3 regions of the Kitasatospora sp. NPDC002543 genome follow, and region 2 is predicted to be linked to each of the others. Evidence: riboswitches for the same ligand, from Rfam matches in the RefSeq annotation. Region 2 holds a riboswitch; each other region holds the start of a gene.
What was found. Region 2 has a riboswitch for cobalamin ahead of ACWD4P_RS20070 (Nickel transporter NicT). Riboswitches for the same ligand answer to the same signal wherever they lie in the genome.

Region 1: linked by a shared signal. The riboswitch ahead of ACWD4P_RS09455 (prenyltransferase/squalene oxidase repeat-containing protein) and the one ahead of ACWD4P_RS20070 (Nickel transporter NicT) in region 2 are both predicted to bind cobalamin.
Region 3: linked by a shared signal. The riboswitch ahead of ACWD4P_RS01930 (ribonucleoside-diphosphate reductase subunit alpha) and the one ahead of ACWD4P_RS20070 (Nickel transporter NicT) in region 2 are both predicted to bind cobalamin.

What each region holds. Positions count from the first base shown of each region.
Region 1 is NZ_JBSFWR010000015.1:21,515-26,319, forward strand. It holds gene ACWD4P_RS09455 (prenyltransferase/squalene oxidase repeat-containing protein) at 1-2,468, opposite strand, end outside; cobalamin riboswitch at 2,649-2,794, opposite strand; cobalamin riboswitch at 2,836-2,970, shown strand; gene ACWD4P_RS09460 (hypothetical protein) at 3,147-4,511, shown strand; partial or broken gene ACWD4P_RS09465 (adenosylcobinamide amidohydrolase) at 4,499-4,805, opposite strand, start outside.
Region 2 is NZ_JBSFWR010000044.1:44,010-48,814, forward strand. It holds gene ACWD4P_RS20045 (CobW family GTP-binding protein) at 1-160, opposite strand, end outside; gene rpsN (30S ribosomal protein S14) at 166-471, opposite strand; gene rpmB (50S ribosomal protein L28) at 471-707, opposite strand; gene rpmG (50S ribosomal protein L33) at 848-1,012, shown strand; gene ACWD4P_RS20065 (type B 50S ribosomal protein L31) at 1,069-1,317, shown strand; gene ACWD4P_RS20070 (Nickel transporter NicT) at 1,428-2,543, opposite strand; cobalamin riboswitch at 2,575-2,785, opposite strand; gene ACWD4P_RS20075 (ArsR/SmtB family transcription factor) at 2,867-3,250, shown strand; gene ACWD4P_RS20080 (hypothetical protein) at 3,330-4,805, shown strand, end outside.
Region 3 is NZ_JBSFWR010000002.1:182,168-186,972, reverse strand. It holds gene ACWD4P_RS01945 (glycosyltransferase family 2 protein) at 1-132, shown strand, start outside; gene ACWD4P_RS01940 (glycoside hydrolase family 26 protein) at 138-1,226, shown strand; gene ACWD4P_RS01935 (glycosyltransferase family 39 protein) at 1,223-2,887, shown strand; cobalamin riboswitch at 2,937-3,093, shown strand; gene ACWD4P_RS01930 (ribonucleoside-diphosphate reductase subunit alpha) at 3,285-4,805, shown strand, end outside.

The sequences.
Region 1 (4,805 bases), on a different contig from region 2:
TGCGTCGGAGTCCCCGTGGGGGTCGGCGTCGGCGTACCTCCGAGGGAGCGGGTCAGCGTCCCGAAGGAGATCCCGGTAGCACCGCCCAGCACCTGCGTGGAGGCCCGGACGTCCGAACCCTGCTGTCCGCCGGAGGCGACGTTGAACCCGCCGTCGCCGTTCTGCTGCCCGGCGAGGAAGTCGAGTGCCTTGTCGATCTGACCGTCGTAGGTGTTCTTGCGCAGCGTCATGCCCTGTACGGCCAGGGCGGCCGAGTTGGTCGAGTCACCGGCCGCGCCGGGGAAGCCCCCGTCCGGCAGCTGCCGCGCGGCGAGCCAGCCGAGCCCCTTGTCGACCGCCTGCGCGGCGTCCTCGCCCGGGACCAGGGCCAGGGCCATGACCGCCATCGCGGTGCTGTCCACGTCGGAGTCGCCGGTGGCGGGGATCAGGCTCGGCCAGGAGCCGTCCGCGTGCTGGAGGCCCTTCAGGTAGGCGATGGCGGGGGCCGCGCCGGCCGACTCACCGGCCCGGAGCTGAGCCATGACGGCGAGCGCCTGGGAGAAGACCGAGGTGGCGTAGGCGTAGTTGCCCGGGGCGTCGCAGCCGGTGTTCGCGTCGGCCTTGGTGCACACCATCGCCGCGAGGGCGGCGATCAGGTCGTGGCCGCCGAAGTTCCGCGGGTCCCGGCCGACGACCTCGGCGAGCAGCGCTTCCTTGCCGATCGAGCCACCGCCGGCGTACTCGGTTCCGATGGCGGTCCAGTCGTTGACGGTACGATCGCTCGCGTCCTTGCCCTGCTGGTCCAGGAAGTCGACGATCCGGCGCAGCGCGGCGTCGTCGGTGCCGGTGGCGGCGAGGGCGTAGGCGCCGTCGATGGTGAGGCCGAAGTCGGCGAAGGCCGGGAAGCCCTCGTAGTAGTGGCCGCCGATCAGCCGTGCCGGGTCGGTGAGGTAGGCGCTGCCCTTGGCGGCGTCGGGCTTCCTGCCGACGGGCGGGGTGGGCGTCGGGGTGGCGCCGTCGGGGTTGTGCCGGACGCTGGTGAGGTCGGTTCCGGTCAGGGCCAGGATGGCCTGTTCGGTGGCGGCGGCGTCCGGGTCCGGCGTGAACGCGTCGGGGCCGAAGCCGCCGTCCTTGTTCTGGCGGGCGGCGAGCCAGGCGGTGGCGGCGGCCCAGCGGGCGCCCTGGCCGGTGGCCTGGAAGGCCTGGGCGGCGCTCGCGGTGCTGGTGGTGTCGCCGGGTGCGCCGGCGTACGGGAGGAGGGAGCCGTCGGGCTGCTGGCTCGCCGCGAGCTGGTCGGTGGCCTTCTTGGCGGTTGCCTCGTAGCCGGGGGCCGTGCGCAGGGCGAGGGCGGCGGCCGCGGTGGTGAGCGGGTCGGATTCGCAGTGGTCACCGGCGACGATCATCGAGCCGGCCATGCCGCCGTCGGCGCACTGGAAGGCCGTGAAGCGGGCGAGTGCCGGGGCGGGCGGCGTGACGCCGGCGCGCTGGAGTGCGATGACGCCCAGGGACTGGACCCAGGGCGAGGCCGCACCGAGGAAGTCCCCGGCGGCGGTGCACTTGCCGTTCTCCCCGGCTGCCGTGCAGACGTGGTCGGTGAGCGCGGCGAGCAGGTCCCGCCCGCCGAAGGTGCGCGGGTCGCGGCCGGTGCTCTCCGCGACGAGAGCCAGCAGGGCGGCGGCCCTCGTGTCGGGCGCGCCGGTGGGGCCGTCGGGGTACAGGAACGCGTCGGTGTGGTCGACGAGGAAGCCGACGACCTTGCGCAGCGCCGGGTCCTGCGTCCCGGCGGCGGCGAGCGCGACGGCGGTGAGGGCGGTCCGGGGGTAGTCCGGCCCCGGGGCGGCCCAGTTCTCCATGTGGTCGCTGCCGACGAGTTGACCGGCCAGCCAGGCCGCGGCCGCGGCCGGGTTGCCGGTTGCGGAGGGCCCGGTGGGGCTCGCGGTCGGGGTCGGGGTAGCCGAGGGGGAGGAGGAAGGCGAAGGGGACGCCGAGGAGCCACCGTTCTTGGAGCGGACCGAGTCCGGGGTGAAGCTCGGTGCCCCGCTGGTGCCGCCGATGTCGGTGCCGCCGTACACCCAGGCCTCGACCTCGCCGGGCTTGGGCTGCTGCGTGCCGGCGCCGAACTGACTGTAGGACCAGGTCTGTTGGCCGGGTGCGGCGATCCAGTACGACCAGTACGCGGTGGCCTGCGGGGTGTTGACGCACGGTTCCTCGGCCGGAGTGGGGTACTGGACGCCGCCGTTGAAGGTCCCGGTGCCGAGCCGGCAGATGAAGGCGGGCCCGTCGTGCTCGGTCCCGGTCGTGGTGAAACCAGCGTTGTGCAGCAGGTTCATCCCGGTCGTCGGGTGGGCGTCGCAGCCGCGGACGACCCCGCCGCCCCAGTGGCCGAAGTCGACGGCGACGATCGCGCCCGTCGTCGCCGTGCACTGCTCGATCGGGTCGGCTGCCGCGCTGCCGGGGTGGCCCAGCAGGACCGTTCCGCAGGCGGCCACTGCGACGGCCGTGGTGACCAGAAGCGAGCCCAGCTCTCTGCTTCTGTGACGCGTAGGACTGCTGCTGACCCTCACCGGCGACTCCCCGATCGGTCGTCGGGGTCCCACGGCGCAGCCGACGGCTCTCCCCGGTACGGGGACCGTCGTGACCGCGTCGTAGTCCACGACGACGCATGTACTCCTGAACAAGGCCCCGGCGCAGGCATTCCGGCTCACCGGCCCTTGCGGGCGGGTCTACGGTTGCGGGTCAGCGCCGGAATCGGACCGGCTTCCCCTGACTGCCGAGGATGAAAAAGCGGTTCATCACACCACGCGCTCGAAGTCGTCGTCAACGAGTCGTCATGTCACTTTCACCACCTCGTAGATCCGTTCACGGGTGCGGTAACGTCCGCGGTGGCCGAGCGGGGGAATCCGGTGCGAATCCGGAGCTGACGCGCAGCGGTGTGGGGCGGTGGTTGCACCGGTCCCGAGCCCGAATGCCCGCGCGGTCGTGCAGCACCAGCACCAGCCAGCCCACGCGATCCGGGCGGCCGCCGCCCCCACCGCGCGCTCCCCGAACGAGTGCCGGCGCCCGGGGCAGGACCGGCGCGCCCGTCACCCCAAGGAGCCCGTTCCGTGTCCGTTCCCGCGCACTCGCGCCTCATCTCCTCACGTCTCGCCTCCGCGGCGACCGTCTCCATGGCCGCCGGCGCCCTCCTCCTGTCGGCCGTCCCTGCGCACGCCACCGCCTCGCCGAGTCAGATAGCCACCTCCAAGAGCACCGGCGTGACGTACCTCAAGTCCCTCCAGGCCGCCGACGGCAGCTACGTCACCGGCGGCGGGCTCTCCAACGAGTGGGCCTTCAGCGCGCTCGCCGCCGCCGGGACCGCCTCCGCGGACGTGACCCCCGGCGGTGACACCAGCAAGAACGCCCGCCTCGTCTACCGCAACCAGCTCGCCGCCCCCACTTGGCCCAGCGCCTCGCCCGTGGTGACGGACTACGAACGCGGCATCCTCAACTCCTACGCGGCCGGCATCGACCCTGCACGGATCGGCCCGGGCCGCAACCTCGTGGCCGACCTCGCCGCCTACTGGCAGACCGCCGAACCCGGCTACTACGGCCCGTCCGCGAACTTCAACGGGACCGTCTTCGGTCTGCTCGCCCTCGGCGGTGCCAAGACCCAGAGCGGCGGACAACGCGTCCCGCAGTCCCTGCTGAACGCCTCGGTCGCGACCGTGCGCGCCAACCAGCACAACGACGGCGGCTGGAACTACAGCAAGGCCGCCGGCGACCCGACCGCGCTCGCCCAGGGCAGCGACATCGACATGACCGGCGCCGCCATGGCCTCGCTGTGTGTCGGCGGCGTCCCGAACACCGACGCCGCGATCGTGGCCGCGAAGAACTTCCTCAAGGGCAAGCTCGCCTCCTCCGGCGCCTTCAACGCCATGTTCGGCGTCAACACCGACTCCAACGGCTGGGCCGTGTCCGGCCTCAACGCCTGCGGAATCAACCCCCAGGGCACCGACTTCACCAGCGGCACCGGCAAGACCCCGCTCGACTTCCTCATCGCCCAGCAGTTCAAGCCCGGCGGCGGCTTCAAGTACCTGCCCACCGACACCTCCCCGTCGCCGTACGCCTCCGTCGACGGCCTGCGCGCCGTCGCCGGCGCCGGGTTCACCGCCACCCCGCCGGCGCCGACCACCGCGGGCGAACCCGCCTGGTCCGCCACCACCGACTTCACCACGGGTACCGTCGCGAAGCTCGCCCTGGTCGTCGACGACGGCACCGGCAGCCTCAAGGTCTGCGCCGTCACCCTCGCCCCCACCGGCACCACCACGACCCTCGGCGACGTCCTCGACGCGGCAGCCACCGCCACTCCGAGCGGCTGCGTCACCTCCGTCACCCCGGCCACCGGAGGCGGCACCGTCACCGCGCTCAACGGCACCGCGAACAGCGGCTCCTCCACCTGGAAGGTCGGCCTGGACGGCGCCACCCCCACCACCGCTACCCGGGCCACCACCGTCCACCTCGGCGACACCGTCTCGCTGCGCTACGGCAGCTGATCCACCGACAGGACGAAGCTGCGGCGGCAGTCCTGCGTCGGCCGTGCGTGCTCGGGTGCGGGCCCCCGCGCCCGGCGCGCGCGGTCCCTCTCGGCCCCCGCGCGCACCGCCGCGTGGACCGCGCGCGCCACCCGTGCACCCCACAGCGAGCGCGGGCCGCCGAACGGCTCCGCATCCTCCCCCGCGCCGGTGTGCCTGGACCTTCGCCTCCGTGGCCGTGGCGAGCAGGTTCACCAGGCCCGCGTCGGACACCGTCGCCGGGACGACGACGAGGATGTTGACGGTGCCCGGCAC
Region 2 (4,805 bases):
CGCGCAGTTCGCGGCGGACGGTGCCGAGGGCGGCGTCCCGCAGGTCGTGGTGCAGGACCACGGCGTCCACCGCGGCCGCCGCCAGCTCCTCGACGGCGGCGCGGCGCGGCTCCGCGTGCAGGCCGGCGACGACGACCACCGGCAGCCTGGTGCCGTCCACGGCGCTCACCAGCTCGCCTTGCGGACGCCCGGCAGGTGTCCGGCGTGGGCGTGGACGCGCAGGTTGACCCGGGAGAGGCCGAAGGCCCTCAGGTAGCCGCGCGGCCGGCCGTCCAGGGCGTCCCGGTTGCGGACGCGGGTGGCGCTGGCGTCGCGCGGCTGGCGGGCGAGTTCGGCCTGGGCGGCGGCGCGCTCGGCGGGGCCGGTGCCGGGGTGGGCGATGACGCGCTTGAGCTCGGCGCGGCGCTCCGCGTGGCGGGCGACGGTCGCGCGCCGCCGCTCGTTCTTGGCGATCTTGCTCCGCTTGGCCATCAGACCCTCTCCCCCCGGGCGCGGATGCGGGCGACGGCGGCCTCGATGCCGATCGCGTCCACGGTGCGGATGCCCTTGGCGCTCAGCGTCAGCCGGACGTACCGGCCCTCGCCGGGCAGCCAGTAGCGCCTGCGCTGGATGTTGGGGTCGAAGCGGCGGGGCGTACGGCGGTGCGAGTGCGAGATCGCGTTGCCGAAGCCGGGACGGCGCCCGGTGAGTTGGCAGTGGGCGGACATGGGTGCTCCCTGGCGTCCGGGAATGGGCGGGACCGGGCTCACGTTACACCAGATGAAAATGACATCCATTTCGGTGTACGGTTCCCAGCACCCGGCCCGAGACCCGGGAACCGACACCCCAGCGCCCAGGAGGACACCCGATGGCCCGCAGCGAACTGCGCCCGGTGATCAAGCTCCGCTCCACCGCCGGCACCGGCTACACGTACGTGACCCGCAAGAACCGCCGCAACGACCCGGACCGGATGGTCCTGCGCAAGTACGACCCGGCCGCGGGCCGGCACGTCGACTTCCGCGAGGAGCGCTGACCCCCGACCGGCCCGACCGGTCCGACCACCGAAGCCCGACCCGAGAGGAGCCCCTCATGAAGTCCGGAATCCACCCCAGGTACCGCCCGGTCGTCTTCCGCGACAAGGTCGGCGGCCTCGCCTTCCTCACCCGGTCGACCGCCACCGGCGACCGCACCGTCGAGTGGGAGGACGGCAACACCTACCCGGTGATCGACGTCGAGATCTCCTCGGCGAGCCACCCCTTCTACACCGGCCAGTCCCGGGTGCTGGACACCGCCGGCCGGGTCGAGCAGTTCCGCCGCCGCTACGGCGACCGGCACTGACCCCGGAGAACGCCGACGGCGCCTCCCCCCGTCCGGGGAGGCGCCGTCTCGGCGTGCCTGCGGCGCGGCGGCGGCACCGGGCCGGTCGGGCCCGCCGGCGGCCGCCCGGGTCACGGGTTCCCGGGCGTCCAGCGCTTCTCGACCCGGGCGAGCTTCCAGTAGCCGATGGCGATCACCCAGACGACCACGAACAGCCCGGCGATGGCGTAGCCGACGTTGTCCAGCGAGATGTCCGCGATGAACCCGGTGACCGGGTCGGTCAGGTCGAGCTTCTCGTGCAGCACCCCGACCAGCTCGATGGTGCCGATGATGAAGGCCACCGCGATCGACAGACCCGTGATGGTCAGGTTGTAGTACACCTTCCGCACCGGGTTGGCGAAGGCCCACTGGTACGCGAAGTTCATGAACGTCCCGTCCAGGGTGTCGAACAGGCTCATCCCGGCCGCGAACAGCAGCGGCAGACAGACGATCGCGTACCAGGGCAGCCCGGAGGCCGCACCCGAGCCGGCCATCACCATCAGGGTGACCTCGGTCGCGGTGTCGAAGCCCAGGCCCAGCACCATGCCCACCGGGAACATCTGCCCCGGCCGGGTGATCGAGCGGGTCGCCCGGTTCAGCACCCGGGCCATGAAGCCGCGCGAGTCGAGGTGCGCCTCCAGCTCCTTCTCGTCGAACTTCCCGGCCCGCATCGAGCGGAACACCTTGAGGATGCCGAGCAGCGCCGCCAGGTTCAGCGCGCCGATCAGGTAGAGGAAGGCACCGGAAGCCGTCGTACCGACCACGCCGAGCCACTTGTGGGTGGGCGACTCGTCGTCCATCAGGGTGTTCGCCAGCTGCGCGCCGCCCGCCACCAGGGCGGCCATCAGCACCACCATCGAGGAGTGCCCGAGGGCGAACCAGAAGCCCACCGAGACCGGCCGCTTGCCGTCCGCCATCAGCTTGCGGGTGGTGTTGTCGATCACCGCGATGTGGTCGGCGTCGAAGGCGTGCCGCATGCCGAGGGTGTACGCGGTGATGCCCAGGCCCACCCCGAAGACCTGGGTACCGACCGCGTACCTCTCGGGCGCGACCAGGAAGATCAGCGTGCCGAAGGCCACCACGTGCATGGCCACGATCACCGCCATCAGCCCCGCCGTACGGACGGTGTCCTCGCGCCGCCACTTGAAGGCGGGCAGTGCGGAAGGGGCCGTGTTCGGCCCGTCGGCAACGGTTTCGGGCAGGGTCATCTGCGGATCACGCTCCAGCACCTCGTGGAAAACCTCGTGAGATGCCGTGGCCGGTCTCCTGGCTTACGGGACACCCGTACCCGCCTTCCCGGGCGTGGGGCGCCCAGTGGCTTCGTGGGGACGGACGACGCTCCTCCGCATGCGGAGGAACGACCCGATCACAGTGGCGAGGGCCGCTCCGGGCTGGGACCCCTGAGGGTCCGTCACCGGTCTTCCCGAGCACCACGGCGGGGAACACCGTAGGGCCACGCCCCGACCCGTGCAAGGTTGCGCACCTGCGCAGGTGTCCAGGATCACAGGCCGCCGCCTGCGAGAATGTCCGCATGCATCTCGTACCGGCCGACCGCGCGGGCCACCGCACCATCGACGGGCACCGGGTCTGCGAAGCCATCGCCGCGATCGGCGACCCGGCACACGTCCGGTCCTGGGCGGAGCGCTTCTCGCTGCTCGCCGACCCCGGACGGCTCGCCCTGCTGCTCGCCCTCCACCGGGCCGGCCCCCTCGCCGTCACCGACCTCGCGGTGGCCACCGGCATGCGCGACCCCGCCGTCTCCCAGGCCCTGCGGCTGCTCCGCACGGCCGGCGTGGTCACCGGCGACCGGGACGGACGAGTGGTGCGCTACCGGCTCGTGGACGAGTCCATGCGCCCCATCCTCGACGAGTGCGCCGCCGCCGAGCACCACGAGCCCGGCGCGGCCACGGGCTGACCCCGGCTCGGCCCTCCCCGGAGCGCGTCCTTCCCCGGAAGGACGCGCCGGACGCCGCCCCGGCCAGTACGATCATGATGTGCCGTCCCACCCCCACGCCTGGCCCGCCGACCGCTGGAACACCGAACCGGTCAAGGCCCGCGTGCTGGCGGTCGCCCGCACCCTCACCTCGGCGACCCGGGTCCTGGACGTCCTCAGCCTGCTGAACCCGGAGGGCGTCGAGCGGTACTTCACCGTCAACCCCGGTTCCGCCTTCGCCGACCGCGCCCTGGACGAGTACCTGCACGGCCTGCCCGGCTTCACCGTGCTGGACTGGGAGGAGGCCGTCCGCCTCCGCTTCGACCTGGCCGTCTCCTGCGCCGTCCACTCCTCCATGCACCGCCTGGACGCCCGCCTCGTCGTCCTCCCGCACGGCGCCGGCTACAACCGACTGGTCACCGAGTCCACCGGCGACACGGTCAGCGCCGCCGGCCTGTCCCGCAACGAACTCACCCACCGCGGAAGGGTGTTCGTGGACGTCCTCGGCCTCTCCCACCCCGAACAGCTGGACCGCCTGCGGATCTCCTGCCCCGAGGCCCTGGACGTCGCCCGGGTCGTCGGCGACCCGTGCTTCGACCGGATGCTCGGCAGCCGACGCTCCCGCGACGGCTACCGGGCCGCGCTCGGCGCCACCGGCAGCCGACGGCTCGTCGTCCTCAGCTCCACCTGGAGCGCGCACTCCTCCTTCGGCCGCCGCCCCGACCTGCCCCAGCGGCTGGTCCGCCAACTCCCCGCCGACGAGTACACGGTGGCCGTCGTCCTGCACCCCAACGTGTGGAGCCGCCACGACCCCGAGGCGCTGCTCGACGCCGCCTGCCGGATGGGCCTGCGCCTGATCCCGCCCCACCAGGGCTGGCAGGCCGCACTCGTCGCCGCCGACTGCGTGATCGGCGACCACGGCTCCGTCACCTTCTACGGCGCCGCCCTGAACCGGCGCACCCTGCTCGTCGCCACCGGCGCCGCCGAACTCGACCCGCGCTCCCCCAGCTACGCCTTCGGCCAGGCCGCGCCCGCCCTCGACCCGGACGGCGACCTCGCCGCCCAGGTCGAACGGGCCCTGGCCGAGGAGCCCGCCGACCTCAGCTCCATCACCGACCGGTCACTCGCGCACCGCGGCGAGTCCGCCCGGCTGCTGCGCCCGCTGCTCTACTCCTTCCTCGACGGACTGGACGAACCCGGGGACGAGCCGGCCCTGCCGCCCTACCCCAGGCCCGTTCCGCACCCCCCGGCCACCGAGCGGCCCACCGCGTACGACGTCGAGGGCAGGAGCGAGGGCACCGAAGTCAGCCTGCGGCGCTACCCCTTCGACCCGAAGGACCACACCCCGCGCGGCTTCCACGCCCTCACCGACGACCACCCGGGCGACGCCCTGCGCTACACCGCCGAGGTCCTGGCCCGCACCGAGGCCCACGCCGAACTCCCCGCCGCCCGCTGGCTCGCCGACCGCGCCGCCGAACTCCCCGGCCTGACCGTCGCGGTGGCCGCCCTCGGCCCGGCCCGCCACCTGCTCCGGCTG
Region 3 (4,805 bases), on a different contig from region 2:
GTGCTGTTGAGCATCTGGCGGATGCTCACCATGGGCCCCCTGAACTTCGCCCTCGTCCTCGCCTCCGGCCTCTTCTACGCCACCATCGTGGGCCGGGTCCTCGTCCAGCCGCGTCCCACGGAAGCAGTGTGATCGCCATGACCGCCCACCCCGGACGGGCTGACCGGCTCCGTCGGCGGCTGGCGCTCCCGCTGCTGGCCGCCGCCGGCCTGCTGCTCACCACCGCGTGCGGCCCCGAGGACCCCGGCTTCGCGATGCAGCGGGACCTCGCCCTGACCGCCCCCACCGCGGCCCCCGGCGCCTCCGGGGGCCCCGGCGGCACCGCACCGGCCGCGCCCGCCCAGCCCAAGGCCCTGCCGACCGGCGTCCCGTACGACGTCACGCCGCTGCTCAAGCCGGACCGCAAGTACCTCGGCGCCGCCCTGCCCGACGTCCCCGCCACGATGGACGCGCTGCCCGGTTACAGTTCCGCGATCGGCAAGCAGCCCAACGTCCTGGAGTACTACGCCTACTGGAAGGGCGGCTTCGACACCGCCGGCGTGCGCCGGATCTACGAGGCCGGAGCGCTGCCCTTCATGGCCTGGGAGCCGCACGACCGCTCGCTCGCCTCCATCGCGGCCGGCGACACCGACGACTACGTGCGCGGCGTCGCCAAGTCCGTGGCCAAGCTCAACCTGCCGATCGCCATCAGCATCGCCCACGAGATGAACGGCGACTGGTACCCGTGGGGCCGCCAGGCAGCCACCCCCGAGGACTTCGTGGCCGCCTGGCGCCACGTCCACGACATCTTCGACCAGGCCGGCGCCACCAACGTGATCTGGGTCTGGAGCCCCAACATCATCGACCCCGCGCCCAACACCCGCCTGCAGCCGTACTACCCCGGCGACACCTACGTCGACTGGGCCGGCATGACCGGCTACTTCACCCGCACCGGGCCGAAGACCTTCGAGACCCTCTACGGGCCCACCATGGCCGAGATCCGCACCTTCTGCGCCAAGCCCTTCTTCATCAGCGAGACCGCGTCCGAGCAGGGCAAGCGCCAGCAGGCCGACATCGACCAGCTGTTCTCCGGGCTGGAGGCGCACGACGACATCATCGGCTTCGTCTGGTTCAACATCGTCAAACGGGCGGACTGGCGGGTCGAGGCCGTCCCGGACACCCTCGCCGCGTTCAAACAGCGCGTGTCCGACCCCCGTTACGGCTTCGACATCCGGAACCCCCGATGAGCACTGAGTCCGAGTTCCCCCCCGTCCCGACCAGCCGCTCCGCCCACGGCCCGACGGCCGGTCCGGAACCGGACCCCGCCGAGCACCGCGCGGCCGTGGCGGTGGACAACCCCGACGGCATCGAGCTGGCCCCGTACACCATCCCGCCGGTCCCCACGATCGGCTGGGACCCGGGCAGCAGCCCCCGGCGCCGCTGGATCGCCCGCGGCCTGCTGGGCGCCGTCCTGACCGTCCAGGCCGCGCTCTCGCTGCGGCTGCTGGCCGCCGCGCACCCCGACGAGGCCGCCGCCATGGTCGCCGGCCGCCAGCAGCTGGCCCACCTGCTGCACGGCACCCCGGTCACCACCGACCTGGTCGACCGGGTGCACGGCTCGCCCTGGCTCTACCCGCCGCTGGCCGGCGCCGCCGCCGACGCCAACGGCATCTGGGGCACCCGGCTGCTCAGTCTCGGCTTCGCACTGATCACCACGATGCTGCTGTACGCGCTGACCAGGCGTCTGTTCAACGAGCGGGTCGCCATCTGCGCGATCGCCGTGTACGCCGTCCTCCAGTCCACCGTCGTCGTCGGCTTCTACGCCGCGCCCGAGTCCCTCGCCGTCCTGCTGATCGCCCTCGCGGCCTGGACCACGGTGTTCACCGCCCGCCGCCATCCGGCCCTGGCCCTGCTCGCCGCCCCACCCGCGGCACTGGCCTGCGCCGTGGCCTACTCCGCGGCCTTCGCCGTCCCCGCGCTGGTCGCCCTCGCGTTCGCCGCCGCCCGGCCGCACCACCGGCCCGGCCCGGCCGCCGTGCGCGCGCTGCTGTCGGCCGCCGCCACCCTCGTCCTGCTGCTCCCGTACGGCACCCTCGGCGCGGTCGCGGGGTGGTCGCCCTCGCGCGGCAACGCGCCCGGCCCGGCCGGCCCGATCCTGCTCGGCACGCTCCAGTGGGCCGGCCTGTTCACCGTCCTCGCCGTCGCCGGCACCGTCGCCTACGCGCGCCGCGAGCAGATGAACGAGCACGACGCGCCGGAGAAGGACGCCGTCCCCACCACCCGGGGGCAGCGCGCCCTGCTCGGGGCCGTCCTGACCGTCACCGCCCTGCTGATCCCCGCCGCCCACCTGTGGACCGGCACCTCCGGCGCGCTGTTCCGCCACCTCGGCTACGGCATGCTGCTCGCCGCCCCGCTCGCCGGGGTCGGCCTGACCCGGCTGGTCGGCGCCCACTTCCGCCACCCCCAGCTGGGCATCCTGGTCTGGGTCGCGCTGCTCGCGCTCGGCATGGAGCAGTCCGCCCTGCGCTACCAGAACGGGCCCGACTCCGGCCGCCTGCTGGCCGTTCTGAGGGCCCACACCGAGCCCCAGGGGCGCTATCTCACCGAGGTCGACGGCCTGGCCGAGTACTACCTCGGCAGCGTCTCCGAACCCGCGCAGTGGATCTCGACGCGGGCCGGCACGGAGTACCGCGACGGCGGCGGGGTGCAGCACCACGGGGACGACGGCAGTGTGGCCGCGATCCGGGACGGCTGGTTCACCATGGTCGTCCTGGACAGCACCGCGCCGAGGGGCACCGACCGGGCCCTGCGCGAGGCCCTGGCCGCCGCCGGACACTACCGGCTGGTCGCCCAGTTCACCTCGCCGACCGGTGATTCGAGCACGTACAAGGTCTATCTCAAGCACTGACCGGCTGTCCGGCCCACGCACACCCGCGACACGACAGGCACAACATATGGTGCCGCCGCAGTCTGGCGGCACTACATGTATGCTCGCTTCTGCTGTCGATGCAGGGGAACCCGGTGCGAATCCGGGACTGCCCCGCAGCGGTGAGCGGGCGGCTCCAGCAGCCGCACCCCGCGAGTCCGAGTACCTGCCGACGGCGTGCGCCACGGCCCTCCCGCAGAGGCCGCGCCGGCACGAGCAGTACCCCTCCGGGCCTCGCGGGCGGGCCGGGGAGTCACCTCGCGCGACGCTTTTTGCGTTCGCGCCGTGCTCCCCTGCCCAGATCGGCCCGGTGGCCCCCGAGCACCGCCGCCGATCGCCGCCAGGAGAGAGCGCCTTGACCACCGCTGCCTCAGCCACCCTGCCCGCCCAGGGCTCCGGTACCGCCTTCACCGACCCGACGGTCTCCGACCCCGGGGGCGCGCTGCTGCGGCTGCTCACCGACCGCAGCACCGACCTCACCGAGGTCGACCCCGGCCATGTCGCCGCCGCCGCACTGCGCGGCCGCCACGCCGGCTCGGACTTCGCCGAGCTGCGCGGGCTGGCCGTGGACGCCGCCGCGTCGATGATCGCCGAGGACCCCCAGTACTCGAAGCTGGCCGCCCGCCTGCTCGCGCTGGAGATCGTCGACGAGGCGAACAGCCAGGGCTCGGTGTCCTTCTCCGCCTCGATCGCCGTCGGCCACGCCGAGGGCCTGATCGGCGACACCACCGCCGCGTTCGTCGCCAAGCACGCCGCCGCCCTGGACGCGCTGATCGACCCCTCGGGCGACGACCGCTTCGAGTACTTCGGCCTGCGCACCGTGCAGTCCCGCTACCTGCTGCGCCACCCGATCACCCGCAAGGTGATCGAGACCCCGCAGCACTTCCTGCTCCGCGTCGCCTGCGGCCTGGCGGTCGGCGACAGCGAGCAGTCGGTGCGCGAGGTGGCCGAGCTGTACGGCCTGATGAGCCGCCTGGAGTACCTGACCTCCTCGCCGACGCTCTTCAACTCCGGCACCCGCCACCCGCAGATGTCGAGCTGCTACCTGCTCGACTCGCCGCTGGACAACCTGGACTCGATCTACAACCGCTACGCGCAGATCGCCCGCCTGTCCAAGCACGCCGGCGGCATCGGCCTGTCCTACTCGCGCATCCGCTCGCGCGGCAGCCTGATCCGCGGCACCAACGGCAAGTCCAACGGCATCGTGCCGTTCCTGCGCACCCTCGACTCCTCGGTCGCCGCCGTCAACCAGGGCGGCCGCCGCAAGGGCGCGGCCTGCGTCTACCTGGAGACCTGGCACGCCGACATCGAGGAGTTCCTGGAGCTCCGCGACAACACCGGCGAAGAGGCGCGCCGCACCCACAACCTCAACCTGGCCCACTGGATCCCGGACGAGTTCATGCGCCGGGTCAACGCCAACCAGGACTGGTCGCTGTTCTCCCCGGCCGACGTGCCCGAGCTGGTCGACCTGTGGGGCGCCGACTTCGACGAGGCCTACCGCAAGGCCGAGCTGGCCGGCAAGGCCGTCCGCACCATCCCGGCGCAGACCCTGTACGCCCGCATGATGCGCACCCTGGCGCAGACCGGCAACGGCTGGATGACCTTCAAGGACGCCTCCAACCGCGCCGCCAACCAGACCGCCCTGCCGGGCCGCACCGTGCACTCCTCCAACCTGTGCACGGAGATCCTGGAGGTCACGGACGACTCCGAGACCGCCGTCTGCAACCTGGGCTCGGTCAACCTGGGCGCCCACGTCGCCCCGGGCGCCACGGCCGCCGACCTCATCGGCGCCATGGACTGGGAGCGGCTGGACGCCACCGTGCGCACCGCCGTCACCTTCCTCGACCGCGTGGTGGACATCAACTTCTACCCGACCACCGAGGCGGGCACCTCCAACTCC